4 regions of the Pseudomonas sp. AC172 genome follow, and region 3 is predicted to be linked to each of the others. Evidence: riboswitches for the same ligand, from Rfam matches in the RefSeq annotation. Region 3 holds a riboswitch; each other region holds the start of a gene.
What was found. Region 3 has a riboswitch for cobalamin ahead of ACZ0A4_RS07630 (CbtB domain-containing protein). Riboswitches for the same ligand answer to the same signal wherever they lie in the genome.

Region 1: another riboswitch for cobalamin. It lies ahead of ACZ0A4_RS06875 (ABC transporter substrate-binding protein); the one in region 3 lies ahead of ACZ0A4_RS07630 (CbtB domain-containing protein).
Region 2: another riboswitch for cobalamin. It lies ahead of ACZ0A4_RS10900 (TonB-dependent receptor plug domain-containing protein); the one in region 3 lies ahead of ACZ0A4_RS07630 (CbtB domain-containing protein).
Region 4: another riboswitch for cobalamin. It lies ahead of cobO (cob(I)yrinic acid a,c-diamide adenosyltransferase); the one in region 3 lies ahead of ACZ0A4_RS07630 (CbtB domain-containing protein).

Annotation. Positions count from the first base shown of each region.
Region 1 is NZ_OZ409868.1:1,494,470-1,501,951, forward strand. Features, by position in the region: gene metE (5-methyltetrahydropteroyltriglutamate--homocysteine S-methyltransferase) at 1-412, shown strand, start outside; gene ACZ0A4_RS06860 (GNAT family N-acetyltransferase) at 620-1,171, shown strand; gene ACZ0A4_RS06865 (ABC transporter ATP-binding protein) at 1,110-1,874, opposite strand; gene ACZ0A4_RS06870 (FecCD family ABC transporter permease) at 1,871-2,887, opposite strand; gene ACZ0A4_RS06875 (ABC transporter substrate-binding protein) at 2,884-3,897, opposite strand; cobalamin riboswitch at 4,042-4,235, opposite strand; gene ACZ0A4_RS06880 (Ppx/GppA phosphatase family protein) at 4,278-5,213, opposite strand; gene phnX (phosphonoacetaldehyde hydrolase) at 5,479-6,306, opposite strand; gene ACZ0A4_RS06890 (LysR substrate-binding domain-containing protein) at 6,381-7,250, opposite strand; gene ACZ0A4_RS06895 (MFS transporter) at 7,261-7,482, opposite strand, start outside.
Region 2 is NZ_OZ409868.1:2,432,726-2,440,207, forward strand. Features, by position in the region: gene ACZ0A4_RS10870 (acyltransferase family protein) at 1-102, shown strand, start outside; gene ACZ0A4_RS10875 (thiol-disulfide oxidoreductase DCC family protein) at 238-705, shown strand; gene ACZ0A4_RS10880 (DUF2269 family protein) at 689-1,180, opposite strand; gene ACZ0A4_RS10885 (saccharopine dehydrogenase family protein) at 1,182-2,309, opposite strand; gene ACZ0A4_RS10890 (NADH:flavin oxidoreductase/NADH oxidase family protein) at 2,383-3,609, opposite strand; gene ACZ0A4_RS10895 (MerR family transcriptional regulator) at 3,688-4,110, opposite strand; cobalamin riboswitch at 4,356-4,561, shown strand; gene ACZ0A4_RS10900 (TonB-dependent receptor plug domain-containing protein) at 4,654-6,591, shown strand; gene ACZ0A4_RS10905 ((2Fe-2S) ferredoxin domain-containing protein) at 6,591-6,950, shown strand; gene ACZ0A4_RS10910 (ABC transporter substrate-binding protein) at 6,947-7,482, shown strand, end outside.
Region 3 is NZ_OZ409868.1:1,684,526-1,692,007, reverse strand. Features, by position in the region: gene ACZ0A4_RS07635 (IS481 family transposase) at 1-962, opposite strand, end outside; cobalamin riboswitch at 1,579-1,800, shown strand; gene ACZ0A4_RS07630 (CbtB domain-containing protein) at 1,925-2,122, shown strand; gene ACZ0A4_RS07625 (CbtA family protein) at 2,134-2,835, shown strand; gene ACZ0A4_RS07620 (cobalamin biosynthesis protein) at 2,832-3,245, shown strand; gene cobM (precorrin-4 C(11)-methyltransferase) at 3,325-4,071, shown strand; gene nfuA (Fe-S biogenesis protein NfuA) at 4,216-4,800, opposite strand; gene ACZ0A4_RS07605 (acyltransferase family protein) at 4,858-5,880, opposite strand; gene ACZ0A4_RS07600 (fatty acid cis/trans isomerase) at 6,058-7,482, opposite strand, start outside.
Region 4 is NZ_OZ409868.1:736,924-744,405, reverse strand. Features, by position in the region: gene ACZ0A4_RS03510 (cobyric acid synthase) at 1-452, opposite strand, end outside; gene cobD (threonine-phosphate decarboxylase CobD) at 449-1,441, opposite strand; gene cbiB (adenosylcobinamide-phosphate synthase CbiB) at 1,434-2,342, opposite strand; gene bluB (5,6-dimethylbenzimidazole synthase) at 2,339-2,989, opposite strand; gene ACZ0A4_RS03490 (cobyrinate a,c-diamide synthase) at 3,037-4,386, opposite strand; gene cobO (cob(I)yrinic acid a,c-diamide adenosyltransferase) at 4,383-4,994, opposite strand; cobalamin riboswitch at 5,076-5,300, opposite strand; gene ACZ0A4_RS03480 (hypothetical protein) at 5,464-6,048, shown strand; gene ACZ0A4_RS03475 (PQQ-dependent sugar dehydrogenase) at 6,115-7,428, shown strand.

The DNA of each region.
Region 1 (7,482 bases), 190 kb from region 3:
CTGGGCGACGGAAGTGTTCCGTCTGTGCGCCTCGGGCGTGCGCGACGAAACGCAGATCCACACGCACATGTGCTACAGCGAGTTCAACGATGTGATCGAATCCATCGCGGCGATGGATGCCGACGTCATCACCATCGAAACCTCACGTTCGGACATGGAATTGCTGGACGCCTTCGAAGCCTTCGCTTATCCGAATGACATCGGCCCGGGCGTCTACGACATCCACTCGCCACGCATACCGGATGCTTCGGAAATGGCTAATCTGCTGCGCAAGGCGGCCAAGCGGATTCCGGCCGAGCGCCTATGGGTCAATCCGGATTGCGGCCTGAAAACCCGTGGCTGGCCGGAGACGGAAGCGGCGCTGGTGCACATGGTCACCGCCGCCCGGCAGCTGCGCAAAGAGCTTGCCTGACACTCTGGCTGCATGAAACACAACACCTGTGGGAGCGAGCTTGCTCGCGAAAGCGTCCTGTCAGTCAACATCAATGCTGGATGATCCGCCGCCTTCGCGAGCAAGCTCGCTCCCACAGGGTGTTGTGTAAGTCAGGCGATTTTGGATGGCCTCACGGGGCCCGCAATTGTTAATGTGTCCAGCCGCAGTCCAGGTGTTCGCCGTTACATGAGTCATCAACCCGTTATCCAGACCGTGTCCGACGCAGACATTCCTGAAGTTCTGAAATTTGTTTTAAACGCCCGTGCCGAGCTTTTCCCCAAGCTCAGCGCGACGGGCATGCCCGACGATCTGGCGCGGTTCACCGAGGTTTATCTGCGTGGGGCAGGGCGCTTTCTGATCGCTCGCCACGAAGGGCAGATTGTTGCGTCCATCGGCTATCTCCCTTACGACCGACGCTTCCTGCACTTGCCCTATCCGGACCTTGAAATGGTGGAAATCGTCCGTCTGTTTGTCCTGCCATCGCAGCGCCGATCAGGGCTGGCCGGTGCGTTGTACCGATCACTCAAAGACTTGGCACTCGCCGACGGAATCGAGGTGATCTACCTGCACACCCATCCGTTTTTACCGGGCGCCATCGAGTTCTGGCAGCGGCAGGGTTTCGAGATTATTGACGTCGACGCTGACCCGATATGGCAGACCACTCACATGCACAGCGTCATGAGTGGAATCGAAGAATCTGCGCCCCATCAAACGGGTCCGTCAGATAGTGCGCCCTGACCCCGAACGTCTCCTGTAACCGCTGCGGTGTCAGCACCTCCAGCGGCTTGCCCAACGCCACCAGCCGCCCGCGCTCCAGCACCGCCAGACGATCACACTTCAACGCCTGATTGAGATCATGCAGCGCAATCAACGTGGTCACCGGCAACGCCTGCACCACGTTGAGAATGGTCAACTGATGCTGAATGTCGAGGTGGTTGGCCGGCTCATCGAGCAACAGAATCTGCGGTCGCTGCGCCAATGCCCGAGCGATATGCACTCGCTGCCGCTCACCGCCTGACAGGCTGCGCCACAGGCGGGTGCGCAGGTGCATAGCGTCAACGTCGGTCAGCGCCTGCTGAACAATCGCGTCGTCCGCCGCCGACCACGGCTGCAGCGCCGACAGCCAGGGCGTGCGCCCCAACGCAACGGCGTCGAACACGCGAATGCCGTCGTCGGTGTCGGCCTGTTGTTCGACCACCGCAAGCTTTTGCGCAATGCTGCGCCGGGCCATTTTGCCCAAGCGCTGGCCTTCGAGCAGGACCTCGCCAGCGCTCGGTTCGCGCAACCCGGCCAGCAACTTCAACAGGGTGGATTTGCCCGAGCCATTCGGCCCGACGATGCCGAGGGTTTCGCCACGCTGAACCTCAAGGGTGACACCGTTGAGCAACTCGGCGCCGCGCACTCTGAAGCTCAGACCAGAACAACTCAAAACACTGCTCATCGTGCGGACCTGCGGCCAACCAGAATCAAGGCGAACACTGGCGCACCGACCAGTGCGGTAATCACCCCGACCGGAATCACCTGGCCCTTGATCAGCGTGCGCGACAATACGTCAGCGGCAATCAGAAACACCGCGCCGCCCAAGGCACTGGCCGGCAGCAGACGTGCATGCCCGGTGCCGAGCAACAGCCGCGCGGCGTGGGGAATCACCAACCCGACAAAACCGATCGAACCGACAATCGACACCATCACCGCCGTCACCAGCGCCGCACAACCAATCAGCAGAATTTGCACGCGTCGCACTGGAATGCCGAGAGATGCCGCCGAATCCGCGCCAAAGGTAAACGCATCCAGCGCCCGCCGATGCCACAAGCACACGACCAACCCCAACAACGCGACCGGCACCGCCAGCCACACCGATGGCCAGCGCACGCCACCGAGATTGCCCAGCAGCCAGAACATGATCCCGCGTGCCTGCTCGGAGCTGGCCGAGCGGGTGATCAGAAACGCCGTCAGCGCGTTGAACAACTGCGAGCCGGCGATCCCCGCGAGAATGATTTGCCCGGTGCCGCTCGCCGAGCCGCTGACCCGCGCCAACAGAATCACCAGCACAAATGCGGTCACTGCCCCGGCAAAGGCTCCGACTGATAACGAGATCATTCCGGCGCCAACCCCGAGCAGCGCCACCATCACCGCTCCGGTCGAGGCGCCGGCAGAAATCCCCAGCAGATACGGATCGGCCAACGGATTTCGCAGCAGCGACTGCAAGATCACCCCGCACGTCGCCAGACCGGCGCCGCATGCGGCCGCGACCAGTGCGCGGGTCAAGCGGTAGTTCCAGACGATGCCTTCATCGATAGGGTCCAGCGCGTACCCGGCGCCCCACAATTTGTTCGCCAGCACTTGCACGACAACGCCCGGTTCAATCGAGGTTTCACCAATGGCCACGCCCGCGACCACGGCAATCAACAGGGTCGCCAAGGCCAGTAACGTGCGGATCAGGCTGGCATTCATTTCGACAGGTCATAGCCGTTGATGGCCGTGGCCAGTTGCTCGATGCCATCGAACATGCGCAGGCTCGCCTGCATGGCCATGGCGTCGAGAATGATGATGCGGTTGTGTTTCACCGCGTCCATGTTGCGCGTCACCGGGTCGCTGTGCAGAAAGGCGAGTTTCTTTTCATAGTCGTCAGCGGGGAAGCGTCGGCGATCCATGCGCGCGATGACGAGGAAGGTCGGGTTGGCCTTGGCGATGGTTTCCCAGCCGACCGTTGGCCACTCCTCATCGGATTCCACCACGTTGCGCACGCCGAGGGTGCTGAGCATGAAATCGGGAATGCCTTTGTGTCCGGCCACGAAGGGCTCGATGTCCATTTGTGCGCTGGAAAACCAGACCAGCGCGCTGGCATCCTTCAGTTGTTTGCCCTGGGCGGTGGCAATCGATTTGGCGAGACTGGCCTTGAGTTCGTCGTTGAGCTGCTGGCCACGCGCCTGCACATCGAAGATCTGCGCCAGTTGGCTCACGCTTTTGTAAATCGTGTCGATGCGAAACGGCGCCAGCCGCGTGCCGTCGGCGCCGACGAGGTTGTCCTTGGCTTCGCAATCGGAGGGCAGCAGATAGGTCGGAATCTTCAGCTCATGAAACTGCTCGCGGGTGCCGACCGCACCTTGCGGGCCGACCATCCATTCCAGCTCCACGGCGACCAGTTCCGGGCGCTTGCTGATCACCGATTCGAAACTCGGTTCGTTGTCGGCCAGGCGCTGGATCTTGTCGTTCTGCGCCATGTATTTGTCCAGCACATTGTTGAACCACAACGAGGTGCCGACGACTTTGTCGCTCAGGCCCATGGCGTAGAGCATTTCCGTGCCGGCCTGGCCGATGGTCACGGTGCGCGTCGGGGCGTGCTGGAAGGTCAGGGTACTGCCGCAGTTTTCCACCGTCAGCGGATAGACAGTCGGTGCCGCCTGCGCCATGGCGCCAAGGGTCAGGCCGGTGATGAGGGTGGCGATGCGGGGCAGCAGCATGGGGCAGTCTCCAGGGGAACCGTACGGGGAGCGGGAGAGTACGGTCTGGAAACACACCATCGAACGCGGTCAGGAAAACAGCGCAAGGCCGGGCATCAAGCGTTGACGCGCACGGCACGATGTCCTTCCCGGACACCCCGCCGGTTAGTAGTCACTGTGCCGGCAGGTCTCCTGACTGATGCGTCATCGCCTCGCTCCGGCCTTCCCGGGATTCACCCAGTGGCAGTTGTGGAGCAGGCTCGGCACCTACAGTTGCGGGGGCAGTTCCGATCAGTACTGAGCAAGCACCTCGGATTCCCTATTAGTCCCGTTCGGGAACCAGCGACGGCATGGTAGTCGATCGAGTCGCTGAAGGGGAGACGAATCTGTCGCGGCAAGGATTAGTGCTGGCTCATCAAACCGTGCAACACGCCTAAACGCAGGCCCGGTTCCGACGGCAGCATTTGCGCAATGCCGAACACTTTGAATGCCGCGAGCATCAACACCAGACCGCCGGGCAGAATGCTCTGGCGGTGTGGTTGCAGGCCGGCCAGTTTCAGTTGCTGGACGTTGTTCACCTTCAGCACAAGCAACGACAGGCGTAGTAGCCCGCCGTAGGTGATGCCGTCCTGATCGTAGTCGTTGAGGCGATTGGCCTTGAGCACTTTGGCCAACATGCGCGCGGTGCCGGAAGAGCCAATGGTTTGCTGCCAGCCCTGAGCACGATAGCGCCGGGCAACCTTTTCAAACTGCAGGATGGCGAAGCGCTCGGCCTCCTGTAGCGCTCCGGCAGACACGTCACCGCCGCGAAAGAAGCGCGTGCTCAAGGTGCCGCTGCCGATGGCGATGCTTTCGGTGAGCAACGGTTGCGAGCCTTGGCCGAGGATCAGCTCGGTTGAGCCGCCGCCGATGTCGACCACCAGGCGCAGATCTTCAGCGCTCGGCAAAGCGTGGGTCACGCCGGCATAGACCAGCCGCGCCTCTTCATGGCCGCAAATGACGTCGATGGGAAAACCCAGATGCCGCTCGGCACTGGCCAGAAACAGTTGCGCATTGTCGGCCTCGCGCACCGCACTGGTCGCCACCGCACGGACTCGACCGGCTTCGAAACCGCGCAACTTTTTACCGAACCGGGCCAATGCCTGCCAGCCGCGATCCAGCGCCAAGGCATCCAGCGCGCCACCGTCAAATCCTTCGGCGAGGCGCACCGGCTCACGCAGGGTTTTCACTTCCTGAATCTGCAAGCCCTTTCGGCTGCGCACAGATTGGCCGATCATCAGGCGAAAGGCATTCGAACCCAGGTCGATCGCGGCAAACAGCGAGGCGTCGTCTTTCATGGGAATCCTTGCAAAGCACCCGTCGGGAGGCGCGAGACGGTTTGCGAGGATTCTGCCGTGATCTTGATGACATCCTGATGACGGGGCAGGGGCGGTTCAATGAATTTGCGGCTGTCATGACACTGTCATTATCCGGCGTCTATGCTGACCTCAATACATCGCGTGTTCTTAAAGTTTCTGCTGCCATTCGTGGCAGCTTTTTTTTGCCTGCGATTTGAGCGAGGCCACTGATCGTTCCCACGCAGAGCGTGGGAACGATCAGGTTTCAGCAGGACTGCGGGGTTTCGCCGCGCGCCAGGCGTGCGTTGATGTCGTCGATGACTTCAGGCAGTTCGGCGATGGTGTCGATCAAATAATGCGGGCGCGAAGGTGCGAACATCTTGCCGATCCGCGCACGTTCCTCCGCCAGTCGATCCGACGGCAACGCCTTGTATTGCTCATAGGTCAGGCCCAGTGCGTTGCCTGAGGAGGTCAGCGCCACCGTCCACATGCCGGCGCTGCGACCTTCGAGAATCCCCGGCCAGGTGTCATCGACCTTGACGCACGCCGCCACGTCATCGATGCCCAAAGCAATCACGTTAGCCAGCGCCTGCGCCGGATGCGGCCGGCCATTCGGCACTTCATCGGTGGCGACCACATGATCGGCGACATAGCCGTTTTCCCGCGCGAGTTCGACAACCTTGGCCATCACCACCGCTGGATATCCGGAGCACGAACCGATTTTCAAACCCTTGTCACGCAACGCGGCAATCGCTGCAAGCGCGCCAGGGATCAGCGCCGAATGCAGGGCGATTTTCTCGATCTGCAGTGGCATGAAACGTTCGTAGATCGCCGTGACATCCTCGTCACTCGGCACGCGGTCAAACGCCGCGCGGTAACGTTCGGCAATCTGCGGCAGGTTGCACAGGGTCCGGATGTGATCCCACTTGCCCATGCCCATTGGCCCGCGCGCTTCTTCCAGCGACACGGCGACGCCGAATTCGGCAAAGGCTTCGACGAAAATCTGCGTTGGCGCAAACGAGCCGAAATCGACAACGGTGCCGGCCCAGTCGAGGATCGCGGCTTGCAGGTGAGTCGGTTGTTGGTACTGCATGGTCATTCTCCGTTTTCGGGTAAGCGTGGGCCGTCCCTCGGCAATGAGGTAGGCGGTTCAAGGGTCAATGCTGATCAGGTCAGCGGTGGATTCGAATCAAACAGTTCGGCAATCACTGGCCGGTTCCTGCGGATGCCGAGGCAGCACAGGTGGTATTCGATAGAGAACGGGTGGTCGACAAAGGTGATCGGCGTGGTACCGGGTGTTTCGGCGTACTCGACCGCCGAGACAAACCCGATGCCGATGCCCTTGACGATGGCGTGGACGATGGCTTCGCGGCTGTTCAGTTGCATGACGCAATCGAGTTCGATGTCGAGGCGCTTGCAGCTTTCTTCCACCAGTTGCCGGGTGCGCGCACTTTTCTCGCGCATCACCCATTTTTCGCCGCTGATTTCACTGATGTGAACCTGCGACTGGCTGGCCCAGGGATGGTCATCGCGGACCACGGCGATGATCGGATAACGGTGATACAGCCGCGTGTGGAAGCGTTCATCGAATTCCGACAAGGCCAGAATCGCCACGTCGATATCGAAGTTGAACAGCCGCGCCAGGGTTTCCTTTTCCGAGGAAAACGACGTTTCCAGTTCGATATCCGGATGGCGCTGCATCAGCTCATAGGTCAGGTTCATGGCAATCGGCGGCGACACCGCGCCAAGGCGCAACATGCCGGTCTTGCGTTGTTTGAAGCTCTGCAACAACTGCACGGCTTCATCCTCCTGACCGAACAGGCCTTGGGTGATGGCGTAGAGCTTGTGCCCGGCTGCGCTCATTTCGATGTAGCGTCCGCGGCGATGGAACAACTCGACCGAGAAGGTGTTCTCCAGTGCGTTGACCTGCTCGCTGACGGTCGGCTGACCGACACTGAGGTACTCTGCCGCAAGGGTAAAACTGCCGGTCTTGGCCACTGCATGAAACGAACGCAACCACTTGTGATACTGGTACATGCAAGCCCCGTTAGCGTCGAATGAACAATGCCACTGCTGCGCTGCACAGGCACGCGCTGGTGACCACTATGAAGATGAGAGACGTGTTTGCCGTGGTGTCAAGCAGACGCCCGATCAGTGGCTCGGCCAGCCCGGCGAACAGGTAGGACGAGAAGTTCATGATCCCGGTCGCGGTGCCGGCACGTTTGGCACCGACCAGATCCGGGCAAAGCGCCCAGAAACTCGAGGCCGG
Region 2 (7,482 bases), 750 kb from region 3:
TACTACTGCGTCGAGCGGCCGGCGTTGAAGTTTCGGCACGCGCTCAGGGCGGGTTCCAAGCGTCGGATGGAGGTCGTTCGGGGAGGTGAGGCAACGACTTGACGGCGATAGGAGACAGCTCACGATTCTTAACGTGGCCTGTCTCTTACATCCATGTCTCTAAATCAGTGCAGTCATTCGCGAACCAATGCTTGCGGCGCTATGATCGCAACACCCGACCTCTTGAACACAAACTCCATGCCCACCCCAAAAACCCGCCCAACCCCCGCCCCGCTCCTCAACCCCGGCGAATCCGTGGTCCTGTTCGACGGGGTCTGCAAACTCTGCAACGGCTGGGCGCGTTTTTTGATTCGTCACGATCATCAGCGTCGCGTACGTTTGGCAGCGGTTCAATCGCCGGAGGGCCAGGCGTTGCTCGCGTGGGCCGGTCTGCCCATTGATCAATTCGACACCATGGCGGTGATCCGTGACTGCCACTACTGGGAACGTTCGGACGCTTTCTTTGAGGTCATCAGCCAGTTATCCGCCCGCTGGCAGCCATTGCGACTACTGCGCGTCTTCCCGCGTGGGCTGCGCGACTGGGCCTACGACCGCATCGCGCTAAACCGCTATCGACTGTTCGGCAAGTACGACACTTGCCTGCTGCCAACGCCAGACCATGAACAGCGCTTCCTCAAAGCAACTGCACCTATGCCAGCAAACTGAACAACTGCACGGGTGTCATCTTCGTCACCATCATCAGCACGATGACAAACATCCCGGCAAACCCGAGCACGCCCATCCATAACCATTGGCGATACACACCCTGGTATTGTTGATCGAGACTCGCCCCCGTCTCGTTCGCCCTAGATGCCATCACATACAAGCGCTTTTGCAGGAGCAAAACCGGCAACCACAGCGAGCCGACGCAGAAGAAGATGATCAACGAGGTCAGCACCCATTCGGTACTCATCGACAAGCCCGAAAGTCGCATCAACAGATAACCGGTGATGATCTGCACAAACCCCGCCGGGGTGGTGATCCACGTGTCGAAGCGCACGACCATGCGCGCGACATGGGCGATCACCTGCGGGTTGGCCGTGCGGCTGGCGGCGATCAGGTAGAGGTAGGAACCCATGCCGAAACCGAACAGGAAAATCGCCGCGATGATGTGCAGATACTTCAGGCACAGATAGAGCATGTCAGCGCTGCCCGTCCGAAAAGTGTACGGCCAGACTCAGGTTGTCCGGATCGTTGATCGCGGCCATGTACTCGGCGACGCTGATTTCGCCCACGCACGGTCGGGCGCCGACGGATGGCACGTAGCCTGAGGCCATTTTTGTCGCCAGCGCGACGGCGGCGCAGCTGGGGATTTCCGGGCCTTTGTCGTTCAGGGCGGTGAGTTGCGCGGTCATCGCCAGCGGTTTGCCGTCAATGCCGAGGCCCTGTACGTCGATGTACATCGCACTTTTGCCATCGCCGAAACGTTCGAAACACAGGCCGAGGCGATGCAGTCTTGCTGCCCACAGGGCATGGTCGCGCACCAGTCCGACCTTCAGCGCTTGAGCCAGCAGACCGTTGGCGATGCCGCCGAGTTTTAGCCCGGCGCCGGCCTTGAACTTCAGGGTGTGCGCGCCATAACGACCGGCGAAAATATCCATGTCCGGCACATCGACGTTGGCCAGCAACCGCGTGCCCATCTGCGGCATTTTGCGCAAGGTCAGGTCCAGCCAGCCCGACACTTCGTGCACCTTGCCGTTTTTCAGTTGCTTGATCGGTTTGCCGGCATAAGCGAGTACACCTTCGATCGTCGACAGTCCCGGCATTTTCGCCGACGAAGAAATGCCATGTTCGATCGAGTCGATACGCGAAAAACGCTGGCGCTGTTCATCGATGATCGCCGACGACAGTGTCGGCACCGAGCTGCACCCGCTGAGAATCGCCACGCCGGCCTGCTTCGCCCGCGCGTCGAGAACGTGGATGCCGTTGACGAACGTGCGGCAGTCAGCCAGATCGCAATAGTTCACACCGGCGTCGATGCAGCTCTCGGCGAGCGCATAGGTTTGCCCCTGAAACGGCCCGCCAGTGTGCACGACCAACTGAATGTTCAGCGCCCGCAATGCGGCTTTGAACTCGCTGCCCATGGCATCGCCACACCAGCCTTCGCAGACGTTGCCCGATTGGCTGTTCAGCTCATCGACTTTGCGCTGCAACTTGCGCGGATCACGGCCCGAGAGCACCAGGCCGATGTCCGGCATCAGCGCCAGATGCCGGCACACAATGCTGCCGAAGTTTCCGTAACCACCAACCACCATCACCCTGAACGGCATGCAACTCTTCCCTAAATCAATCCATCAAACAGGCGTGCAGGATATAGGGCCGAACGTCAGCAAGCCATTCAGATCAGTTGCTCGCCACCCACTTGCGGTACTGGCGGGTACGCAAGGCGTTGCCGATTTGTTGCATGATCAGCGCGCGCAGCGGTGACACGTGCGGATCGGGTGTTTTCGCCTGACTGAGTTTGCGCAACTGGAACTTGACCACCGCCATGTTGGCCAGCGACGCCATGGCCTTGTTCTTCCAGGTGATCGGCGGCAGCTCGGGGGCACTGTCCTTGCCCAGCAGCCAGTCACGCGGCAGGTTCGGATCGATGGCCAGCGCCGTGCCGATGCCGACCATGTCCACGCCACTGTTAACGACCATTTCCGCAATGGGCCGACGACGCACGCCGCCCGTGACCATCACCGGCATCCGCGCGACTTTCTGGATGTCCTGGGCGAACTCGACGAAGTACGCCTCGCGCGCCAAGGTGCGGCCGTCCCGTGCTTCGCCCTGCATGGCCGGGGCTTCGTAGCTGCCGCCGGACAACTCGACCAGATCCACACCCAGATCGTTGAGCCATTCGACGACTTGTCGCGCGTCATCGGCGCTGAAGCCGCCGCGTTGGAAGTCGGCGGAATTGAGTTTCACCGCCACCGCAAACTCCGCTGAAACCAGTGCACGCACAGCCTTGACGATGTCCAGCAACAGCCGCGCGCGGTTCTCCAGCGACCCGCCCCACTCGTCCGTGCGCTGATTGGTCAACGGCGACAGGAACTGACTCAACAAATAGCCATGGGCGGCGTGGATTTCCACACCGGTGAAGCCGGCCTGCTCGCCAAGCTGTGCGCTGCGGGCGAAACGCTGGATGACGTCAGCGATCACGCTGGCGGTCATCGCGTGGGGCGTGGCGAAGTGTTTGGACAGGCTGCCCATGTTCAGCGGAACCGCTGATGGCGCCCAGGTTTTCTGCCCGAGATTGGCCTGCATCTGTCGGCCGGGATGGTTGATCTGCAGCCAGAACTGCGCGCCGCCCGATCGGCCAATCTGTGCCCAGCGCTTGAACCTGGCCAATTGCCGGTCATCCTGCAGCACCACGCCGCCCGGCCCGGTCATCGCGCGGCCGTCGACCATGACGTTGCCAGTGATCAACAGTCCGGCACCACCATCGGCCCAGGCTTGATACAGGCGCATCAGTTCTTGCGAAGGTGCCTGATCGGCGTCGGCCATGTTTTCTTCCATGGCGGCTTTGGCGATGCGGTTCTTGATGGTTGAACCGTTGGGGAGTTGCAGGTTGTCGAACACGTTCATGAGGAGTCCTCGATTGGGCGTGGGACAACCATAAGATTAAAGCCAACTTTAAGGTCAAGGCCTTTTTATCAACTGTGATTATTTGCCCGTAGCGGCCTTCTCCTCGCGCATCTGGTTGATCAGCAACTGCGCGTTGTCGGCACAGCCGACGTCGGCGGGTTTGCTCTCGATGCCGTGAATGACCCGCAACAGCTGCGCCTTGTTATGCGCCAGGCGTTGCTGGAGGATTTCGATTTCTTCGACCTTGCGTTTGAGCCCGACCAGCATTTCTTCGTGCTGCCAGTCCTGCGCGTTCACCGGCAGTAACTGGCGGATTTCCTCGAGGGAAAACCCTGCCGCTTGTGCACCGGTGATGATCTGCAGGATCCACTCGGTTTCCGGGGCATAGTCGCGATAACCGTTGGCCTTGCGCCCGACCGACTTGATCAGCCCGCTCGCCTCATAGAAGCGGATGCGCGAAGGCGCCAGACCGCTGATTTTTGCCAGTTCACCGATTTTCATGATTGACCTGAGCCGTAATTGAACTTGAAGTGAACTTTAAACCTTCACCTATCAAACGACCAAGTGCGACCTCGACCTGTTTTTAATGCAGAGCAGAGATCCTGTGGGAGCGAGCTTGCTCGCGAAGAGGCCGGATCAGTTACATCATTGTTGATTGACACTACGCCTTCGCGAGCAAGCTCGCTCCCACAATGGCTAGAGGAGTACGCACGCATGCAAGTTGACGAACGGTCTGTCGAATGTTCAGATGCCGCCCAGTTTCAGGTGTCCCATGCCGCCGTGCATGGGGTGAAACGGGAAACCGGTACGTTCTTTTCGAACAAGTCCGGTGCTGCCCCCGCAACGGTATGCGCGTGATGTTTTCGATACACCACTGTGGCCGCACGGCCATGGGAAGGTGAAAGCCTCGATACGCGCGAGCCCGGAGACCGGCCTGAAATTTCGTTTGGCAAAATCCTGCGGTGGGCGGGCATGGGCCGGTATTGGCTGTGCGCGATGCCTTCTCCTGCATGCTCTTCTGCGAAGATCCTTTTCGAGAAGACAATGATTCGACCTTTCTACACCTCGGCTCCAACCTTTCTGTTCGGCTGTCTGTTCAGCCCCCTGCTGCTGGCGGATGACGCGCCACTGGAACTCAATCAGCAAATCGTTTCCGCACCGTCGGTGGAGTCCACCACGGTCGCCGACATGGCGAAGTTCGGCAGCAAGGTCGAGATCGTCAGCCGCGAACAGATCGAGCGCGCCGGCCCCAGCGCCGATGTCAGCCGCGTGATGCAGATGTTCATCCCCGGCCTGTACGTGGCGCCGAAAAACGGACCGTTCGACTACGGCACCTATTCGCTGCTGGGCGGGCGCAACGACGACACGCTGATCCTGCTTGACGGCGTGCGCCTGAACAATCGTCTGTACGGCGGCCTCTATCTGGACACCCTGCCGGCCAATGCCATCGAGCGCATCGAAGTGCTCAAGGGTGGCCAGAGCCTGTTGTTCGGCACTCAGGCCGTTTCCGGTGTGATCAACATCGTCACCCGCAGCCCGCAGTCGCGCAAAGCCTCCGGCGAAGTGAACCTGGGCGTGGACAGCTTTGGCGGCACTACCGAAGACGCCCGCGTCGAGAACATCTTCACTAACGGTTTCGGCGATCTCGGTTTGCTGGCGTATGTCAGCCACAACGTCTCCGACGGTTACCAGCCGTATCGCAACCGCGACATGAAAAACGTCAGCGAGAAGAACCGCGCCTACGAAGTCACCACCTTCGGCGGCAAGGCGATTCAGTCGTTTGGCGATGATTCGCGGCTCGAACTGTTCTACCAATACGCCGACGCCAACCTCGACTTCGCCCGCCCGGTCGACAACCACAACACCACCAACGACCGCGTGCAGCAGATCGCCACGGCGACCTTTGAGCAGACCATTAATGAGCGCCTGAGCTACTTCGTCAAAGGCCATATCAACGACTGGGACACGCGCTACACCCGCGTCAACAACGTCGAGGGCGGCGGAACCAGAGTCATCAACCACAACGACAATTGGGGCTTCACCGACTGGGGCGTGCAGGCTGAAGGCAAGGCAGAATTGCCCGGTGGCCATGTGCTGGTGTTCGGCACTGACAACCAATGGTTCAAGGGCCAGGACGATGTGCTGATCATCGATAACGACAAGGCCGAAGCCCATGCGCTCTACACGCAACTGCGCCCGCAGATCGACGCCCTGCCCGACTGGCACCCGAGTATCGGCATGCGCCACGAAGCCATGGGCGGCGGTGACAGCGCCACCGTTGGCATGCTCACTTCGCTGTATGACCTCAACGACAACTGGTCGGTGCGTGGCCAATACGGCAGCGCCTACAAACTGCCGAACGCCGAGCAACTGTTCGTCAACGAGCCGGGCGACGAGATCGGCAACCGCAACCTGAAGCCGGAAAAAAGCCGCAACGCCGAACTGGGTGTCGACTACAAAGGCTTTTTGCTCAACCGTGAATTCAGCGCCAGCGTGACCCTGTTCAAACGCAAGATCGACGACCTGATCACCCTCGATGACATTCAGTGGGTCAACGGCGAAGGCACGATCCAGATGCGCGGTTTCGAGGCCGACGCCAAGCTCGCGCTCAATGAGCAGTGGAGCCTGCAAGCCGACATGACCCGCAACCTCACCGAGTCGCGCACTGGTGTGACCATCAATGATATTCCGAGCTTCTTCGCCCGTTCGCGGGTGGGCTATGAATCGGAAAATCGTCTGTGGGGCGCTGGCGGTGCGATTCGTTATATCCGCGATATCAAAAGCTCGAAACAAGTCGAATACGGCAACTATTCGGTGGTCGACGCCGATGCCTATCGCTACCTCGACAACGCCCACCAACACCGCGTGAGCCTGTTGGTGGAAAACCTCTTCAACCGCGATTACGTCACCAGCCGTTCGAGCAACGTCGATAACCTTGGCCGACCGCTCACCTCCGAAGTGCGCTACACGTACCGCTTCTGATGAGTGAAATCAAAACCGTCGACGGCGTCGACACGCACCCGGACTGGTCGCACGTGCCCGAGCACGCGCGCCATGTGTTTCTCTGCACCGGCCCGCGTTGCACCCAGCGCGGCGCCTTGCAGCTATGGAAAACCTTGCGCCGGCATTTGCTCGCGCATGATCTTATCGAGACGCCGGGCGGCGTCTTGCTGACGCGCACGCACTGCCAGTTTCCATGCAATCAGGGGCCGATTGTGACGGTGTATCCGGAGCGTTGCTGGTATGGCGTGCGCAACGATGAAGAGGTGCAGCGGTTGGTCGAGGGTCATCTGGTGGGCGGAGAGATGGTCGCGGATTTACTGATCAAGGCGCGGACATGAGATCGCTTGTGTACGCACTTCTCGCCCTGCTCTGCTCCACGCCCGTGCTCGCCGACAGTTACCGTAATTGCGGCGAGGACTGGAGCACCGTTCAGCCTTCACGCATCGTCGCGCTCAATCAGCATGCGGCAGATATCGTCCTGGCGCTGGGTGCCGGGCCAGCGCTGGTTGGCGTGGCCTACCTGGATGACACCGATGCCGGTCAGCGCCAAGCCGAGTATTTCGGTGTGCCGGTGATCGCGCGGCAATACCCGGCCAGCGAAGTGCTTTACGCACAGCAACCGGATCTGGTGATCGGAGGGTTTGCCTCGGCATTCGGCGACGGTGTGACTTCACGCTCGGGGCTGGCGCGTAATGGCGTCGGTTCGTATCTATTGGAGTCGGCCTGCAACGGGCATTCGCTGGATTACTTCGCGCATGTGCGCAACGACTTGCTGACGCTGGGCAAGCTGCTGCACCAGCAGCAAAAAGCCCAAGTGTTGATCGACTCCATGGAAACCGACCTCGCCAGCGCCCGTGCCTTGGCTCGTGC
Region 3 (7,482 bases):
TGAACCTTCCTGACCACATCCCCATCGTCGTACTCCGGCGCCGCCGGTTGCTCCTGATATTCCCGTGGGCTGCTGCTGTAGCGAGTAGCAGGAACCTGCATGTTCAACGCTTGATGCGGACGCTTCTGGTTGTAAATCTCACGCCAGATATCAAACGCCCGTTGTGCATCGTCCAGATCGGTGAAGGGATGGCCTTGCAGGACTTCCCTTTTCAGGCTGCGGTGGAAGCGCTCCAGCTTTCCCTGGGTTTGCGGGTGATAAGGTCGGGAGTGGCCGACCTTGATGCCCTGGCTCATCAGCCAGACCTCCAGCGCGGTATAAACGCCGGTCTGGTCACCCCATGGCGAACCGTTGTCCATCGTCATGCGCAGAGGCAGACCGTAGAGCCGAAAGGCCCGCATTAGTTGCTCCTGGACGGTTCGGCGCTGCTCATTGGCGCACGCAGCGATGCACAGTGAGAACCGCGAGTGATCGTCCAGTATCGTCAGCGGATGGCAACGTCCGTGGCTCAGGCTGATATGGCCCTTGAAGTCGATCTGCCAAAGATCGTTGGGCTCCTCGTGCTCGAACCGGATAAACGGTTTGACCTCGGCAGCCTTTGGATCAACCCGCGAATGACGTTGTAAAACCGCATGCACGGTGCTGACAGAGGGCATCACTTTGCCGTCGTCTTCCAACACACGCTTGAGCTTGCGAGCGCCCCAAGCGGCGTACTCCTGACTCAGGGTCAAAATCTGCTGCTCAACCTCTTCAGCGCAGCGTTTGGGTGACGTCTTTGGTCGTCGAGACTGATCGATCAACCCTTGCGCACCGAGATTTTCAAACCTGCTGAGCCATTTGTAGGCAGTGCTTGGGCTGATATTGAATCGACGGCAAAGCTGCCGAACATTGGCCCCTTCTTGCCGAGCCAAAAGCACGAATTCTGAACGAAGCTGCACGGTGGACACCTCTTCCCAGGACACAGGTCATCTCCTCGGTGATGAGCAATGTGTCTATTAAAAAGTGTCCACCATGTCTCCGAACACCCGTCCACCATGTCTCCGGTACATACACTCCCGGAGGGAGAGGGGACTGATCCCGGTGTTTGGGAGAGCAACGCCGACGTGAAATACCGAGTTGAACTCAGGTTCTGAAAAGCCCACAAATCGGCCCCCTCTCCCTCGGGAGAGGGCTGGGGTGAGGGGCGAATCCAACACAAAAATAACGCCGTACACCCGTTCCTCACCACTCAATAGGCCGAGTGTCAGCTCGCCTGCTCTTGATCTTGATCTCGGAGCCCGTCGGCAGGCTGAGTGGAGGGATTGATCCGGGGGTGGGAGCGCAGCGACCGTTTGGCGAAGTCAAACACAGCGGGAGTAGGTGCAGCGAAGCAAACCGGAGACGCTGCGCCCGGATCGTTCCCGGAGCGAAGGAACCCCGAGCTTTAGCGAGCGGGCCGAACGTCAGGGCGAAGACCTTTTGGTTACTTTTGGGGCGTTTGCCAAAAGTGACCCGCCGTAAGGGCGGAACCCTAATCAGCAGCACCCACAGCAACGGATATACACCCAAAAATTGACCAAAACCCCACCCCCATGCTCTCCTACACAACTTGTTACGGGTGCCCTTCACAGGGTGAAACGGGAAACCGGTGAATCATGTGCTTTACTCAAGCCCATGTCAGTCCGGTGCTGCCCCCGCAACGGTAAGCGAGCGAAGCGTCAAAACCACTGTGCCGGTACGGCATGGGAAGGTGACGCTTACAGGTCGGCCTGACGCCAACCCCTCGTGAGCCCGGAGACCGGCCCGCAACACACAGCCCGCACTTTGTGCGTCGCTGAACATAACAAACCCGCGGTGGGCGGGCGCTGTTCGAACCTCTGCGAGCCCGACCCGCAGGGGTTTTCATGCGCTCGATTCACCCACTGACATTCCAGAGGGAAGCGCCATGTCGATCATCAGCAGCACCGGCAGCAACACGGACAAAATTTCCAGCACCACCACCCTGAGCCAACGCCTGACCGCCGCGATCTTTGCGTCGATCCTCGGCGCCAGCCTGGTCTACTTCGCCGGTTTCTCGCACATCGAAGCGGTGCACAACGCCGCCCACGATACCCGCCACAGCGCCGCGTTCCCGTGCCACTGAGACCTGCCGACATGATCAAGCGTATTGCGCAAACCGCAGGTTTCACCGGTCTGCTGGCCGCCCTGCTCCTCACTCTGTTGCAAAGCTTCTGGGTATCTCCGCTGATTCTCCAGGCCGAGACATTCGAGAAAGCCGAACCTGTTGCAGAAGTTCACGAACACGCCGCAGGCACCGCTGCGCACACCCACGACGCCGAAGCCTGGGAGCCGGAAGACGGCTGGCAGCGCGTGGTCTCGACTACTGGCGGCAATCTGGTGGTTGCAGTGGGTTTCGCCCTGATGCTCGCAGGCCTGTACACCCTGCGCGCCCCGACCAAAACCTCGCAAGGCCTGCTCTGGGGCCTGGCCGGTTACGCGACATTCGTACTGGCACCGACGATGGGTCTGCCACCTGAGTTGCCGGGCACCGCTGCCGCTGATCTGGCTTCGCGCCAGATCTGGTGGATCGGTACTGCCGCTTCGACCGCCGTCGGCCTGTCGCTGATTGCGTTCAGCCGGCACTGGCTGATGAAAGTCCTCGGTGTGGCCATCCTTGCTGTCCCACACGTCATTGGCGCACCGCAGCCGCAAGTGCATTCGATGCTCGCGCCCGAAGCACTGGAAGCCCAGTTCAAAATCGCTTCGCAGTTGACCAACGTGGCGTTCTGGCTGGCCCTCGGCCTGATCAGCGCCTGGTTGTTCCGCCGCAAAAGCGATGGCCAATACCACGCATGACCGCTGACAGCGCAGCGCCGACCTTCGTCGTCGGCCTGGGCTGCCAGCGCGGCTGCCCGGCCAGCACGCTGCGCGCATTGCTTGACCAAGCCTTACAGGCACACCGTATCGAGCTCCAAGCGGTCAAGGCGTTGGCCAGCATCGACTTGAAGCGCGACGAGCCAGGCCTGCAAGAACTTGCCGCACAACTGGCTTTGCCTTTGCTGTATTTCAGCAGTGAAGAACTGGCCAGTTATCAGCAACGACTCAGCCACCATTCGCAAATCGCCTACGAACGCACCGGTTGCTACGGCGTAGCGGAAAGTGCAGCGTTGGCACTCGCCGAACAACTGATTCAGGCACCGGCAAAACTGCTGATTTCCCGGCAGAAGTACGCTCAGGCAACGTTGGCATTGGCCGGCGCGGCGTAAAATCCCGATAATCCCCGCCATTGATCATGAGCAATCTTCATCTGAAGCGTTGTTGCGCCTCTTTTCCAAGGATTTAACAATGACCGTCTACTTCATCGGCGCCGGCCCTGGCGACCCGGAATTGATCACCGTCAAAGGCCAGCGGCTGATCCGCAGTTGCCCGGTGATTATCTATGCAGGTTCGTTGGTGCCGGCGGCGGTGCTCGAAGGGCATCAAGCGGAGACGGTGATCAACAGTGCTGAATTGCACTTGGAACAAATCATCGAACTGATCAAAACCGCGCATGGCAAAGGTCAGGATGTGGCACGAGTGCATTCCGGCGATCCGAGCCTGTATGGCGCGATCGGTGAGCAGATTCGCTGTCTGCGCGAGCTGAACATTCCATTTGAGATCATTCCCGGGGTGACGGCGACGGCAGCCTGCGCCGCGTTGCTCGGTGCGGAACTGACGTTGCCGGGCGTCTCGCAAAGCGTGATTCTGACCCGCTACGCCGATAAAACCGCGATGCCGGCCGGTGAGGAACTGGGCAGTCTGGCCCAGCATGGCGCGACCATGGCGATTCATCTGGGGGTCAACCATCTGGAGAAGATTCTGGTGGAACTGTTGCCGCATTACGGCGCCGACTGCCCGATCGCGGTGATTCACCGGGCGACGTGGCCAGATCAGGATTGGGTGGTGGGGACGCTGGCGGATATTGCCGCGAAGGTTGAAGCCAAAGGGTTTCGGCGTACCGCGTTGATTCTGGTTGGGCGGGTGTTGGGCAGTGAGGTGTTCAGCGAGTCATCGTTGTATCGCGCGGGGCATGCGCATCTCTATCGCCCATGAAGACCCCTTCGCGAGCAAGCTCGCTCCCACATTTGTAATGCGATCGAATGTGGGAGCGAGCTTGCTCGCGAAGGCTTAAGCAAAACTTACGCATAAAAAAACGGCGCTCACGGGGCGCCGTTTTTCATGTCCGCAGCGAACACCTTAGTAGTAGGCGTTTTCTTTCTGCGTGTGGTCGGTCACGTCGCGAACGCCTTTCAGCTCAGGAATGCGCTCGAGCAGCGTGCGCTCGATACCTTCCTTCAAGGTCACGTCCGCCTGGCCGCAGCCCTGGCAACCGCCACCGAACTGCAGAACGGCGATGCCGTCTTCAACCACATCAATCAGGCTGACCTGACCGCCGTGGCTGGCCAGCCCCGGGTTGATTTCGGTTTGCAGATAGTAGTTTATACGCTCGTTGACCGGGCTGTCGGCGTTGACCATCGGCACTTTGGCGTTTGGCGCCTTGATGGTCAGCTGGCCACCCATGCGGTCGGTGGCGTAATCGACCACGGCGTCGTCGAGAAACGCTTCGCTGAAGTGATCGATATAAGCGGTGAAGCTTTTCAGCCCCAGCGCGGTGTCTTCAGGTTTTTCTTCGCCCGGCTTGCAGTAGGCAATGCAGGTTTCGGCGTACTGGGTGCCAGGCTGGGTGATAAAGACGCGGATGCCAATGCCCGGGGTGTTCTGCTTGGAAAGCAGATCGGCCAGGTAATCGTGGGCGGCGTCGGTAATGGTAATAGCGGTCATGGAAACTCCTCGCAGGCTTGGGCGCAGTTTACGCCAATCGTTGCGCCGGACAAAGTCCTAGTATTTTTGTCGGGAAAGATTCTCGTCCGCCCCGTTGTCGATCCGCGCCTTGAGCCAGCGATAACTGCGTTTTTCCACCCATTCGTAGCTTAGCCAAGAGCCGACGCCGATGGCCAGCGCACACACGACAAACATCAAATACGGGTTGATGCCGTGGCGCCGGGCCAGATACCCGCCTGCCGACAACACCAGAACGTGCATCAGATACACCGAATACGAGCAATCGCCGAGCAGCTTGAGGACACGACTGCGCTCGACATAACGCTCCAGTGAGATACACGCCATCACCAGCACCGCACTCGGCCCACCCCAGTTGAGCAGCCTCGGTGCCGGTGCCAGGTTATAAATCGCCAGCAATGCCGCAACGATGGCCGCCAGTGGCAGCCACAGTCCCGCACCGATCCAGCCCCGGCGATAGAGCATGCCGATGCCAATCCCCAGCAGAAACTCATAGACGATGTCCGAACGGTAAAATTCGCTGATCCAGCCAAACCCGGTCCACGCCTGACTCACTGCAAACAGCAACGCCGCGACTACCATCAGGCGCACCTGCAAGCGAAACAGCAGCGCCCAGGCGAACAACACGTAAAACAGGATTTCGTAATTCAGGGTCCAGCCGACATTCAGCGTCGGATAGAAACCGTAACCGCCGGGGTTTTCAGTCGGAATGAACAGCAACGACAACAGCAGATGCCCCCAATCCACGCTCTGGTCCGGCAGCAACGGTTGGGCGAACACCACCAGCAGCGCCATCAACAGCGTGTACAGCCAATACGCCGGGACGATGCGAAACAGCCGATATAACAGAAAGCGCGCCGGTGGCAGCGGTTTGCTCTCGGTAGACAGGAAGATGACCAGCCCGCTGATGACAAAGAAGATATCGACGCCCACTGCGCCTTTGTCGATGAAAAACTGGCCGACCGGCCCGCGCGACTTGAAGTCGAAAAAAATCTGCATGAAGTGGTGGCAGACCACCGTCCACGCGGCCAGCGCACGCAGGGCTTGCACTGAAATCAACATCTGCCGCTCCCGCTCACAATTTAAAAAACACCACTTCACCCGGAGCGAGCCTGCTCGCGAAAGCGACGGCACATTCAATGTATTCGGTGCCTGACACTCCGCCTTCGCGAGCAGGCTCGCTCCCACAGGGGATTTGTGTGTTACCTGAAGCTGTGACAGTCGGCCGGTTTCAAATGATCAAAGATTCTCGTAGCGGTTCATGTCCAGCACGCCCTCTTCCACCGGATCGGTTTCGTGGATGTACTGGCTCAAATCGTGGAAATAGAACCAGAATTGCGGATGACTGCGGCGGATCCCCCAGCGTTCGACGATTTTCTCGAAGCGGTTGGCATCCTTGGCGTTTTCCATCGCATCGACAAACGCCGGCACCTGATCGGCCGGGACGTTGAAGATGAAGTTTGGATAACTGCTGAGCACGCCCGGGTAAATGGTGATTGTGTCCAAGCCTGGCTGATAGCGCAGCGACTCACCGAGCAGGAACGCCACATTGCTGTGCGCACGATTGCGCAGCAGGCTGTAGACCTCGCGTTTGCCGCTGGCAGTTTCAACGCGCAGCATGCTGGCTTCCGGCAGTTGATCGATGACCTTCAATCCGGCGGCCGGGCGCGAGGTCAGGCGACTCAGCGCCTGTTCGGCATTTTGCAGCGCCGGCTCGATGTTCGGCCGCGAGCAGTAAGCGCCGTCGCAACGGTTGATCGGATCCGGCCGAGCATTGAGGTCGCCGTAACGTGCCAGCAACTGCATGGCGAAGTCGTGTTTCGGGTCTTTCTCGTCGAGTTTCAGCGCAGTCGGTTTGTCGTCGTCAATCGCCTCGTAATCGAGCCACATCTTGAACTGGCCACTGCTCTGGTACCAATCGTCGAGATAGTCTTCGCGCGAATCGGCGGGCATCAGGCGCAGAAAGTTCTGCTCGGCGCCGTTACGGATCAGGTCGAAATACAGACGGGTTTGCGCCTGATGGGAGACGTTGCCGAACACATCGAAGTTGACCGCCAACTGGTAATAGGTGCGCTCCAGCAGCGGGTAGTCGAACAGCCACATTGTCTGCGGCACCTCGCCGATCAGACCTTTGGTCACCGAGGCGCTGTCGAAGTGGCGGAAAATGCTCAGCAGCGCGTTGTCGTTGCCGGCCCACAGGGTCGACCAACTCGGCGCGGGCACATCGGCGTAGCTGTCGCGGCGCAAAGCTTCGTATTCGTTACGCTTGTTGCGGTAGTTGTGCCACAGGCTCAGGACGCTGCCGACATCGTCGTTCTGCCCCGGCATGGCCAGCAACGGTGTGGCTTGGCCGCGATAGTTCGGATCGGTGATGTAGAGGTCGTGTTCCGGCGCCTGGAACAGCGCCCAGAAGTTGTCGCGAATCACGTCGGTCGCGATTTGCCCACGGCACACCGGGCCGCGAATAAAGGTACGGACGAAATATTCGGCGTTATCGAGCATGAACTGATAACGCGCCTGCGCCGGAATCGCCTCGAATGTGGCAAAGGGATTGGCGCGGCTCTGCGGGCCATATCCGGGCAGCGCATTGACCTGCCAGTTGCCGCTATAAAACAGGCTTTTGACCCGCGCCATTTTCGCCGCGCTCAGCGGATAAGTGATGTG
Region 4 (7,482 bases), 950 kb from region 3:
AAGCCCATGTTGGCAATGTCGCCGGCGCGCAGATTGATCTCGGCCGGCGAGCCTGCGCCTTCAACCATCACCAGTGGATACGCAGCGCTGAGCCGTTCGTGGGACGCGAGCACCGCTTTCATGGCGATGGCTTTGTAGTCGTGATACGCCACGGCATTCATCGACGTTACCGCGCAGCCATGAATGATCACCTGTGCGCCGGTATCGCTGTTGGGCTTGAGCAGCACCGGGTTCATGTCGGTGTGCGGCTCGAGATTCGCCGCTTGCGCCTGAACCGCTTGCGCACGGCCGATCTCACCGCCGTCGGCAGTCACCGCACTGTTGAGCGCCATGTTCTGCGGCTTGAACGGGACGACCGCGACACCTTGCCGGGTCGCCCAGCGGCACAGTGCCGTCACCAGTGTGCTTTTACCGGCGTCGGAAGTGGTGCCCTGCACCATCAGGGTGGTCATGCGTGATCCTTGGCAAAAGCGCTTAAAGCGTGTTCGAGACGCGCCTCTTCAGCCGCATCGGCAGGCAGGCCAAAGCGCAAACTGCTGTTGTGGGTAAAGATGCGCAGGAGGATGCCGCGACGGGCCATGAACGCGTGCAGCGCTTCGGCATGCTCGGTGATCAGCCACTGGAACAGCGCGCAACCACCCTGGGGCTTGAAGCCGTAGCGTTCAAGCAGCGCTGCCAGTCGTTCACTGGCTTCATCGCTGCGAATCCGTTGGCGTGTGTGCCCTTCGGTGTCTTGCAGACACGCTTGCCCGAGCACACGCGTCGGCCCGCTCACGGCCCAAGGCCCGACCTGTTCGGCGAGCAGCTTGAGCAAGTTGCGCTCGGCCAGGACAAAGCCCAGACGCACCCCGGCCAGACCGAAAAACTTGCCGAACGAACGCAGCACGATCAGCCCGACTTGATGAGCATGCGGCGCCAGACTCAATTGCGGCGTGTTGTCCATAAAGGCTTCATCGACCACCAGCCAGCCACCACGCCGGGCGAGCCGCGCATGCCAGTCAAGCAGACGTGCCGGGGTCAGACTCAGGCCGGTCGGATTGTTCGGGTTAACCACCACCAGCACGTCGAGGCTGTCGAGAAAGAATTCGACTTCCTGCTCCAGCACTTCACGCACGATGTAACCACTACGGCGCCAGGCTTCGGCATGTTCGGCATAACACGGTGACAACACGCCGACTTTGCCGGCGCGGCGTAAACGCGGCAGCAACTGGATGGCCATCTGCGAACCGGCCACCGGCAGCACCTGCGCGGCACCGTAGTAATCGCACGCGGCTTGCTCCAGGCCGTCATCGGTTTCCGGCAAACGCGCCCAGGCGCGCAGCGGGATTTCCGGGATCGGGAATGGCCACGGCGCCAGACCGCTGGACAGGTCGAGCCAGTCAGCCTCGGCAATGCCGTAATCGAGTGCAGCCTTGCGCAGCCGGCCACCGTGCTCAAGCATAGAATTCAGCCCCCACGCAGAGAATCAGCAGCCATAACCATACGCCGCGCTGGACCAATTGCCAGCCACGGTCGATGGAATCGGCGTCAGCCGCTGCGCCCTCGCCAAGCTGCGGACGGTCGTGAAGTTCGCCGTGGTAAATCGCCGGCCCACCCAATTCCACGCCCAGCGCACCGGCGCCGGCCGCCATCACCGGACCGGCGTTGGGGCTGTCCCACTTCGGCGCCTGTGTGCGCCAACATTTCAAGGCGAGGCGGGTTTTGCCCAGCAACGCGTAGGTCAATGCCACCAGACGCGCAGGAATGTAGTTCAACACGTCGTCGATTTTTGCAGCGGCCCAACCGAAACGCTCAAAGCGTTCGTTGCGATAACCCCACATCGCATCGAGCGTGTTGCTCAAGCGATAGAGAACCACGCCCGGCGCGCCGGCGACGACAAACCAGAACAGCGCGGCGAACACCGCGTCACTGCCGTTTTCCAGCACCGACTCAGTGGCAGCGCGAGCGACAGCGGTGCTATCGAGTTCATCGGTCTGGCGGCTGACCAGATAGCCGACTCGCTTGCGCGCCTCATCCAGATCATCCGCGCGCAAGGCAGCAGCCACTGGCGCGACATGCTCGCCGAGGCTGCGCATGCCGAGGGCGCAATACAGCGCGAGAATCTCGACAACCCAGCCCACGTACGGCGCCCAGGAAAATGCGGTGGCGAGCAAGGTCAGCGGCAGCACCGCGATCACCCACGCGGTCACGCCATGGCTGCGCCAGCCCCGGCCACCGGCGTTGAAACGTTGCTCGATGCGCCCGGCGAAATTGCCGAACGCCACCAGCGGATGCCAGCGTTTCGGTTCACCGAGCAGCGCATCCAGCGCCACTGCGGCGACACTCAACAACGCCACACTCATTGACTCACTCCCCAATAATTTTCGTACAGCAACTCATTGAGCGGCCGCGCCTGCGCCCACCCTTCGAGTACCAGCATCGGCGCCGGATAGAATTCCTTGACCGGGCCCAGGCAAATAACGGCCAGCGGCTTGGCGCCTGCGGGCAACCTCAACAGATCCGCCAGTGCCTGCGGCTCGAACAACGAAACCCAGCCCATGCCGAGGCCTTCGGCGCGCGAGGCCAGCCACAGGTTCTGGATCGCGCAGGACAGCGAGGCCATGTCCATTTCCGGCAGCGTGCGGCGACCAAAGATGTGTTTTTCGCGATCGTCCATTAACGCGGCGACCAGCACTTCGGCGCAGTCATGGATGCCCTCGACCTTGAGTTTCATGAACTCGTCACTGCGCTCGCCGAGGGCTTCAGCGGTGCGCACGCGCTCTTCTTCGACGAGGTTCTGGATCTGCCCGCGTAAAGTTCGGTCGCTGATGCGGATGAAACGCCAGGGCTGCATCAGGCCGACGCTTGGGGCCTGGTGGGCGGCTTCCAAAAGTCGGCGCAACAGCTCCGGTTCGACGCTGCCGCCGGTGAAGTGGCGCATGTCGCGGCGTTCGGCGATGGCTCTGTAAACCGCTTCGCGTTCGGCTTCGGAGAATGCGTTGTCTGTCATGACCTCTTCGCGAGCAAGCTCGCTCCCACATTGGACGGGGTGCTTGCTCAAGAAACACGATCCCCTGTGGGAGCGAGCTTGCTCGCGAAGGCGGCCTCACGGTCTGGCGCAAACAATGCGGCAATCGCAGTCGGATTCGACGGGAAATAAAAGTGCACGTACGACGCCGTCATCCGCCCTTCCCGATAAACCGCCTCGGCACCGCGCCCACCATTCGGACTCAAGCCACGCGCAATCGGCGTCAACTCAGTCTTCGTCAGCGAATGATGATAAGTGTGCCCACGCAGCGAACCTTCCGGCAGATCAACCGCTTGCAACGCCAATGCGGCCAGACGCTTCTGCATCACCGCGTCGCCTTTAAGCAGCCCGATCAATTCGGCGCGAGTTCCTTCAACGTCGGTCAAAGAATCCAGCAGGTACAGCATGCCGCCACACTCAGCGAGCAACGGTTTCCCTGCCGCATGATGCGCACGGATCGCTTCAACCATCGCGGTGTTCTGCGACAACGCAACGTGGTGCAGTTCCGGATACCCACCGGGCAAATACAGGCTGTCCGCCTCAGGCAATTGCGTGTCGCGGATCGGCGAGAAGAAACTCAGCTCGGCGCCCATCGCCCGCAACAGATCGAGACTCGCGCCGTAGGTGAAGGCAAACGCCTCATCATGGGCGACGGCAATTCGTACATTCTTGAGCAGTGGCTCGACAGCGATGACGTCAGGCGCGGCGAACTCAACCGCCGGTGGCAGCGCTACCTCACAGCTGCTGGCGAGAGCGTCGGCAGCCGCGTCGAGACGCACATCGAGGTCATTCAGCTCGCTGGCCTGCACCAGGCCGAGATGCCGGCTCGGCAGTTCGATACCCGTTTCGCGGGACAACGCGCCGTACCAGCGCAGGCCTTCAGTGAGACTGCCTTCGAGCAATTGCGCATGTCGCAAAGTTCCGACACGATTGGCCAGCACACCGGCAAACGGCAGATCCGGCTGATACCTCGCCAGACCCAGTGCCAACGCACCAAAGGTCTGCGCCATCGCCGTCCCATCAATCACGCCGAGCACCGGCACACCGAAATGCCGCGCCAGATCAGCGCTGGAAGGCGTACCGTCGAACAGGCCCATCACGCCTTCGATCAGAATCAGATCGGCCTCGGCAGCGGCTTCCCACAACAGACGACGACTTTCCTGCTCACCGACCATCCACATGTCCAGTTGATACACCGGCGCACCGCTGGCGCGCTCGAGAATCATCGGATCAAGGAAATCCGGGCCGCATTTGAACACGCGTACCACGCGCCCCTGATTGCGATGCAAACGGGCGAGCGCGGCGGTAACGGTGGTCTTGCCCTGACCGGAGGCCGGCGCGGCGATGAGGACCGCCGGGCAGTGACGTGGTTGATTCAAAGTTCGACGCCTTTCTGCGCTTTGATGCCGGCCTGGAAGGCGTGTTTGAGCATGCCCATTTCGGTGACGGTATCGCCCATCTCGATCATTTCCGGCTTGGCCGCGCGACCGGTGACGATCACGTGCTGCATCGGCGGACGCGCCTGCAAATCGCTGAGCACCTGATCGAGATCGAGGTAGCCGTGCTTGAGGGCGATGTTCAGTTCGTCGAGCACCACCAGACCGATCGACGGATCACGCAGCAGTTCACGCGAGACTGCCCACGCGGCTTCGGCGGCGGCGATGTCGCGCTGACGATCCTGGGTTTCCCAAGTGAAACCTTCGCCCATCACGTGGAAACGCACTTGCTCGGGGAAACGGCGGAAAAACAACTCTTCGCCGGTGCTGTTGCGGCCCTTGATGAACTGCACCACACCGCACTGCATGCCGTGGCCCATGGCGCGGGCGAGCATGCCGAACGCCGAGCTGCTTTTGCCTTTGCCGTTGCCGGTCAGCACCAGCACCAGGCCGCACTCGTCAGGCGAGTTGGCGATGCGTTCGTCGATCACGGCTTTTTTGCGCTGCATACGCGCCAGATGGCGTTCGTCGCGCTCGGGGGAATCAGTCATGGGGGAGCTCTCCGTTGAGGCTGGATAACGGCGGGCAGGCACAAGAATAGACGGCAAAAAGCCTGGCATCGCCCACCGTGATGCCGCTGGATGGATCAGGCCGGTCTCCGGGCTCATGAGCGGCGTTGGCCTGACTGCGCGCCTTCCCGCTTTGAGCAGTGGCATTCGACGCAGTGTTCACTCATTTACCGTTGCGGGGGCAGCGCCGGGATCGTGGTGGTTCTTCGTGCGAAGACAACCCTCACCGGCTTCCCTGTTTCACTCTGTCGACGCAGGTCACAGAGCACCTGAAACAAGCCGCGAAGGTTAGAGGGTTGGGGATGGAGCGTCAATTAAAGAGGCGGCCATCGGGCGAATAACTGCCGCCGATCAATTATCCGACGCCAATCTTGTGCCACACTGATACAAATGATATCAAAGAGCCATGCTTTTCCCGAAAAGCCCACCACAACAATAAAGGATGATGACGATGCAAGGCATGATCATCAGCAACCCGCGCCTGGAATTCCTGCGCCCGGTGCTTGAACGCTGGTTTGACTGTATCGACCGTTACAACGCCGTACGCGGCGACAGCGACACGCCTTACTGGCATGACGAGAAAGCCAATCTCGGATTGCTCTCGGCCGCAGCCTGGATGGCTGAGCTGGTCACTTTGAACGACACCGCCACGCGCAAACAGAATGAAGAAGGCGAGCGCAACGCCCGCGCCGATCTGTTTCTGGCCGGTGCCGAAGACCGCGCCTTTATCCAGGCCACCCAGCGCTGGCCAAAGGTTACCAACCTGAATCTGACTCAAGCCTTGCTGGACATCACCAACGACGCCAAACGCATCAGCTATGCCAGCGACCTCAAGCTTGGCTGCCTGTTTGTCGCGCCGCAAAAAGCCCAGCACAGCGCCAGCCCCGAAGAGTTGCAGGACATGGTCGACGATCTGCAAAAGGAACACACCTGCGCGGTCGCCTGGTATTTCCCCTATGCCTATCGCAAATTGCGCAGCGAAACCGGCAACTATCACCCAGGCATCGCCGTGCTGTTCAAGGAAGCCCGCGGCTGAGCAGTTGAACCATCGGGCTTGCGCCCTCCTCTATGATTAGGAATGCATTCATAGGGAAGATCAGCAATGCGCAAGCCCCAGCTCGTTTTTGTCATCGCCTTCGCCGGAGGGCTCGCCGCCTGCGGTGAATCCTCCAGCCTGCAAGTCTCCGACGGCACCGGCCCGTCACCCAAGCTGCCCGAACCGAACAAGACCCTGATCCCGACGGTGAACATCGCCCCGGCGATCGGCTGGCCCGAGGGCGCTAAACCGACAGCCGCCACCGGCACCCAGGTCGCAGCATTCGCCGAAGGCCTCGACCATCCGCGCTGGCTCTACGTGTTGCCCAACGGCGACGTGCTGGTAGCGGAAACCAATGCCCCGCCAAAGCCTGACGACAGCAGCGGCATTCGCGGCTGGGTGATGAAGAAGGTCATGGGCAAGGCTGGCGCGGGCGTGCCGAGTCCGAACCGCATCACCTTGCTGCGTGACACCGATCACGATGGCGTCGCGGAAACACGCACGGTGTTCCTGCAGAACCTCAACTCGCCGTTCGGGATGACGCTGGTCGGCAACGATCTTTACGTCGCTGATACCGATCGCTTGCTGCGCTTTAACTACGAAGCAGGCGCGACCGAGATCAAGTCGCAGCCAATCAAGGTAGTCGATCTGCCCGGCGGTACGCTGAATCACCACTGGACGAAAAACGTCATCGCCAGCAAGGACGGCAGCAAGCTGTACGTCACGGTCGGCTCGAACAGCAACGTCGGCGAAAATGGTCTGGATAAAGAAGAAGGCCGCGCGGCGATCTGGGAAGTTGATCGGGCGACCGGTAATCACCGGATCTTCGCTTCGGGTATCCGCAACCCCAATGGCTTGGCCTGGGAGCCGACCAGTGGCGCGCTGTGGACAGCGGTCAACGAGCGCGACGAGATCGGCAGTGACCTGGTGCCGGACTACATCACTTCAGTGAAGGACGGCGGTTTCTATGGCTGGCCGTTCAGTTACTACGGTCAGCATGTCGATGCGCGTGTGTCGCCGCAAAACCCGGATCTGGTGGCCAAAGCCATTGCCCCGGATTACGCGGTCGGGCCGCACACCGCCTCGCTGGGCCTGAGCTTCGCCGCGGGCAACACGTTGCCGGCACAGTTCAAGGAAGGCGCATTTATTGGCCAGCACGGCTCATGGAACCGCAAACCGCACAGTGGCTACAAAGTGATTTTCGTGCCATTTACCGGCGGCAAGCCGAGCGGCAAACCGGTGGATGTGCTGACCGGGTTCCTCGACAAGGATGAGAATGCGCTAGGTCGGCCGGTGGGCGTGGTGATCGATCAGCAAGGCGGCTTGCTGGTGGCGGATGATGTTGGCAACAAAGTGTGGCGAGTCTCGGCCACGAAGTGATGTTGAATGTGACCTGAAACAACTGTGGGAGCGAGCCTGCTCGCGAATGCGTAG